One region of the Clostridium sulfidigenes genome, then DNA from elsewhere that is predicted to be linked to it. Evidence: predicted binding sites of a transcription regulator. Region 1 holds the regulator's gene; the other holds the start of a gene.

The links. The regulator Rex, encoded in region 1, represses fermentation and respiration genes when NADH is low (regulators of the CRP and FNR family bind a similar motif). The targets are predictions, from matches to a motif close to ATTGTTAANNNNTTAACAAT.
Region 2: ACTNBA_RS17485 (NAD(P)H-dependent oxidoreductase subunit E) is a predicted target of Rex. The motif match lies at 1,717-1,736, and genes of this name have one in related genera.

The regions. Positions count from the first base shown of each region.
Region 1 covers NZ_JBQHQR010000002.1:183,546-186,687, reverse strand. The annotation lists gene abc-f (ribosomal protection-like ABC-F family protein) at 1-1,113, opposite strand, end outside; gene ACTNBA_RS02750 (redox-sensing transcriptional repressor Rex) at 1,562-2,212, shown strand; gene ACTNBA_RS02745 (short-chain-enoyl-CoA hydratase) at 2,456-3,142, shown strand, end outside.
Region 2 covers NZ_JBQHQR010000020.1:13,453-16,594, forward strand. The annotation lists gene ACTNBA_RS17480 ([Fe-Fe] hydrogenase large subunit C-terminal domain-containing protein) at 1-1,398, opposite strand, end outside; gene ACTNBA_RS17485 (NAD(P)H-dependent oxidoreductase subunit E) at 1,389-1,640, opposite strand; gene yfcE (phosphodiesterase) at 1,791-2,336, shown strand; gene ACTNBA_RS17495 (hypothetical protein) at 2,373-2,555, opposite strand; gene glyA (serine hydroxymethyltransferase) at 2,934-3,142, shown strand, end outside.

The DNA of each region.
Region 1 (3,142 bases):
TTTGCCACGGCCATTTTCCCCTATAAGAGCAATTTTTTCTTCTCGTTTAATATCCATATTTAAACCTTCAAATAGAAGTTTTTCACCAAAACTTTTACTTAAATTTTCTACATAAAGAACATCATTACCACTTTTAATTTGTGTTTCAAACTTTATTTTTGAAGCCTTTGCATCTTTGATAGGTGCTTCTATTCTTTCTATCTTATCTAAGGCCTTTTGACGACTTTCAGCAGCTCTTATACTTTTCTCACGATTAAAGGACTTATACTTAGTTATGATTTCTTCTTGTCTTTTAATCTCTGCTTGTTGAAGGTCGTAAGCCTTCTGCATCACTTCTTTATTTTTCTCTTTAAGGTCGATAAAGGCTGTATAATTTCCGTTATAGCACTGTGCAGTTCCACCTATAAGTTCTATAGTTTTATTGGTGATAGCATCTAAGAAGAATCTATCGTGGGAAATTACTATAATTGTGCCTTTAATCTCTTTAAGGTAGTTCTCTAACCATTCTATTGCATCAAGGTCAAGATGGTTTGTAGGTTCGTCTAGAAGCAAAATTTCAGGTTTTCTAAGAAGGAGCTTACATAAAGCAACTCTAGTCTTTTGACCACCGCTTAATATAGATATGGATTTATCAAAATCAACTTCTGTAAAGCCTAGGCCTTTAAGTACACGACTAATTTCGCCTTTATAAGTGTATCCACCACGATTTTCATAAACCTCTGTTAAAGTAGTATAATCACGTATAATCTTATTGTGATAATCTTCTTTAGCAGCATCATAAGGTTCCTTCATCTTCTCTTCTAAATTGTGTAATCTTTCCTCAATATCTATCAGTGACTTAAACACGGAAAGAAGTTCAGTATATATGGTATTATCTGAATCTAGAGAAAGGTTTTGAGAAAGATATCCAAGTTCCTTTGATTTATCTATATATAGCTCACCACTATCATATTCCATTTGATTGGTTAAAATTTTAAATAGGGTTGATTTACCTGCACCATTAGCACCTATTAATCCTATTTTTTCACCTTCATTTACATTGAAGGTAATATCTTTTAAAATCATATCTATTCCGAAGTATTTACTTATGTTTTTACAACTTAAAACTATCATTTATTTCACCGTCCTACTAGCATTTTAACATGAAAGTTAGAAATTTAAAATAATTTGTATAGTACAGTGGAGGAATGGGTATTGTGAGTAATAGGAAACATTGTTATATATAATACAAAGAAAAGTAAAATTGGTATAAAAATTAAGTTTATGAGACTTTATATATTATTTATGATAAAAAGTTAAAAAAATTTATAATTTATATATACAATAAAGTATTTTAAATGTACAATATAGCATTATAGTTTATTTATTAAAAAATATATAACAAATCAATGGTAATATAGTATAATATCTATATGAATAAAACCTACGTTGAATATGAGATTAGAATAGTTATTTTAGATAATATTTAATAGAGAATTATAATATGAATAAGCATAAAAATAAAAGACAAAAAGAATAAACAAGGAATATATAAAGAATATATATAAGGAGTTGATAAGAGGTGGAGAAGAAAAGAAGCATTTCTATGGCTGTAATAAAAAGGCTACCTAAGTACTACAGATATTTGCGCGAATTAGATAAAAATGAAGTTGATAGAATATCCTCTAAAGAACTAAGTGAAAGAATTGGGTTTACAGCTTCACAAATAAGACAGGATTTAAATTGTTTTGGAGATTTTGGTCAACAAGGGTATGGATATAATGTTAAGGAATTATTATATCAAATCTCTGTTATATTAGGCCTTAACAAAGAGTATAACACTGTAATAATTGGAGCTGGAAATATAGGTCAAGCAATTGCCAACTATACAACCTTTGATAAGATGGCATTTAATCTTAAAGGTATTTTTGATGTGAATGTAAAACTTATTGGACTTAAAATAAGAGATATTGAAATTAGAGATATGGATGAGTTAGATAGTTTCTTACAGAGAGAAAAGATTAACATAGCTATAATTTGTGTTCCTAAAAATAGAGCCCAAGGGGTAGCAGATGTGGTAATAAAGAATGGCGTAAAGGGAATATGGAATTTTGCACCTATAGATCTAAAGGTTAACGAGGATGTTATTGTAGAGAATGTACATCTTAATGAAAGTTTAATGACTTTAAGTTACTTATTAAATGAGCGTGAAAAAGAAGAAGAATTCCTATAATACTAAAAAAAGACAATACGAATTTCTTAAAATTTGTATTGTCAGGAATTTTTTGAATTTAATTATATGAATTAAGTAAAAAGATTCATTAAAAAACATAAATAAAATATAAATTAGGTTGAAAAAGAATTATAAACAGTCTATAATAGTGATTAAGGTATTAGAACCTTAATCACTTTTTTGTTAAAATAATAACGATTTATGGCGGCTAACACCTGAAAAATTGCATGGGGGATTTTAAACATGGATTATAAGAACATAGTCTTGGAAAAAGAAGGAAATGTGGCTTTAGTTAAACTAAACAGACCTAAAGCATTAAATGCTTTAAACACAGAAACTTTAAAAGAAATTGATTGTGTTATCCAAGAAATTTCTGGGGATAAAGAAATTTATGCAGTTATTCTTACAGGAGAAGGTAAAGCGTTCGTTGCTGGAGCTGATATTTCAGAAATGAAAGAAATGAATGCTATAGAAGGTAAAGAATTTGGTATTCTTGGGAATGGGGTTTTTAGAAAAATTGAAAAACTTGAAAAACCTGTTATAGCTGCAGTTAATGGTTTTGCATTAGGTGGTGGATGTGAACTTGCAATGGCTTGCGATATTAGAATTGCATCAGTTAAAGCTAAGTTTGCACAACCAGAAGCAGGGCTTGGAATAACTCCTGGGTTTGGCGGAACTCAAAGGTTATCAAGACTTGTAGGTGAAGGAATTGCAAAAGAATTAATTTACACTTGTGACATGATCAATGCTGAAGAAGCTTTAAGAATTGGATTAGTAAACAAGGTAGTAGAACCAGAGACACTTTTAGATGAAGCAAAAGCTATGGCTAATAAAATAGCTAAGAATGCTCCTATAGCTATAAGCCAATGTAAAGCTGCTATCAATAGAGGCTTGCAAATGGATATTGATAGTGCAGTATTATATGAAGCT
Region 2 (3,142 bases), on a different contig from region 1:
TACTTTTTTAAAGTCTAAGTCGTGTATAATTTCTGTTATAGGAACTCCTATTATACTTTCTTTTTCACAATTTAAAAACATTCTTCTTCCAGAGGGATTAATGTCCTTAATCAATAAGTTATCATCAATTATAATTAAAGCATTAGGTGAATTTTTAAATATTTCACTATTCATATTTTCTGCTAATGATCTCATATAAGGTACACACATCTCAACCTCAGACATTCCATTGTAAACAGCAATAGCCTTTTCAACACAAGTGTTGTATCCACAAGCGCCACAGTTTAATTCATCTTCTTTAGTGTATTTTCCCATTTGTTTAAGAAGAACTTTAATTTCATCGTCTTTAGGTGTTAGCATATGGATTTTTTTATTTTCAAAGTTTCTTGTAAGATTAAGATTATCCTTATTTATATTAATAACTTTTGAATTATTATTTTTGGTTTTTAAGTAATCTTGAATTCTTTGGAGTCTAGTGTATACAGATTCATTATCGGATAATGTGCCTGGACCGCCAAGACAACTTTCATTACAGGCACTTAATTCTATACACACATTCTTTAAAGTGCTATTTTTAAGTTCCTCTAAAATAACTTTACAATTTTCCAGACCGTGAACCCTAATTACATTTAAATCTTTTTTATCAATAGTAGGTCTTATGGCATTTAATATTCCACCAACTACAGGATAGCGATCACCTCTTGTAGTACCGCTAAAATCTACTCCTCCATCTTCTAGTTCAGAATATTCAATACCATTTTCTTTTATATAGTCGATGATTTCGTCAAAGGTTAACACAGAATCAACAAATCCTAAATTAGATTCAGATAAAGCTTCATATTTTTTAGATACACATGGACCTATAAAAACAGTATAAGGTTCCTCATATCTATTTTTTATGCTTTTTCCATGGGCGACCATAGGAGAGGATACTGGTAAAACTAATGGAATTAATTCAGGATAATATTTTTCTATTAACATTACTATGGAAGGACAGCAACTTGTGATAAATTCACTACTTGAACTACAATCAATCCTACATTCATATTCTTGAGTTACTAGTTCTGCACCTATGGAAACCTCTTCAATATAAGAAAAACCTAATTTTCTTAGAGCAGTTATCAATTTAGAAGGATGAGAGAATACTCCTCTAAAAGCAGGTGCTAATTGAGCAACAACTGTTTTATTGCTATTTAATGCTGCTTTGACATCATCAATATCTGAAAGCACATGACGGGCGTTTTGAGGACATACGACTAAACAATGACCACAAAAAATACATCTATCTTCTTGGATTTTAGCTTGATCATTTAAGACTTCTATAGCTTTAACTGTACAAGTACGTACACATTTGTAGCAATTTTTACAGTTAGCGGAGGAAAAATTCATTACTTGCATAGATTCACCTTCTTAACTATATATTCTTCAAAGAATTTATCTACTTCATCTTCATTTACAGTATAAATGTTATCATCGACAGTAACACATACCGAATCAGTACAATGACCAAGACAAAATGAAGCTTTTAATTCTATTTTATCTGTTAAATTATTTAATTCTATTAAGCTCTTAATTCGGTTTATAACATTGTGAGAACCTCTTACATAACAAGCACTTCCAACACAAACTTTAACAATCAAAATAAAACCCCTCCTTAATCTGTATATATGTTATATAATAAATTATAGAACTTTGGTAAAATACCGTCAATCACATGTTGTTATACATTTGACAATGTTATAAAAGTAATGTAAATAATAAGTATAAAATTTATTATGGGAGGATATAAAATGAGATTAGTAGTTATTTCTGATATTCATGGTTCTTCAAAATACACAAAAAAAGCTATAGAAGTATTTAATAGAGAACAGGGTGATTATTTATTAATTCTTGGAGATATACTTTATCACGGGCCAAGAAATCCATTACCGGAAGAGTATGATCCTAAAGAGGTAGCAAAGATACTAAATGAATATAGATATAAGATAATTGCAGTACGTGGAAACTGTGATTCGGAAGTTGATCAAATGTTATTGGATTTTCCATGCATGGGAGATTATTCTGTAGTTTTATATAATAACAAAAGATTTTTTTTAACTCATGGACACAAATATAATGAGAATAATATGCCTAATATATCTACAGAAGATATAATGCTACATGGTCATACACATATATTAGGTATTAATAAAAAAGATGGCATTTCTATAATTAATCCAGGTTCTATTTCTTATCCAAAGGAAAATAATCCTCATAGCTATGGAGTTGTATATGGAGATGTATTCTATATAAAAACATTAGAGGGAACTATAATTCAAGAAATAGTATTGAACTAAATAATGTTCTATATTAAAAAGTAGAGGGTATTTCCTCTATTTTTTAATTATTTTATCAATTATATTAGATTCAATTAATTCACTTTTACTAAATCCGTTTCTAAAGTATCTCACTTGTTTATACTTAACTCCACCCATTTCAAAATCAAGGATATCAATTCTATCTCCCTTAAAAACTTCAGCTTCTTTCTTGCCTTTTAGAAATATATGAATTTCCATATCATTCCTCCTTATAGTTATTAATTAAATAGATTATATAACAACATAGATGATTTATTCAATAATATAACTAAAGGAATTATTAAATTAAGTTAAATAGTATTTTAAAAAGTTAAATATATAGAAACTATTTAAGGGTGTTTTTGTACACATAAAGTCATATAATTAAAAAATTTCAAGAATAATTAAAAAATTGAGTAGGTTAACATGAAAATAAATGTTATAATAATATGTAAAGGTTCTGGTGGTTATATTGTTGCTATCTGTGCTGCAAAACTAAGTACTAAAGCTTTACTAACGCAAAAGAAAAAACTTGTTAAAAAGCTATTCACATGGTTCCACCAAAAACAACTAATTTTAATTGCAGGAGGAGTATGTATGAACTTAGAACATGTTAAAAACATTGATACGGAAATTTATGAAGCAATTTGTCTTGAGACTGCTAGACAGGAAAGTAAAATCGAACTTATCGCTTCAGAAAACTTTACAAGTGAGGCTGTGAGAGAGGCTATGGGGTCCACTCTTACAAATAAATATGCAGAAGGATATCCAGGAAAAAGATATTATGGTGGTTGCGAATGTGTAGA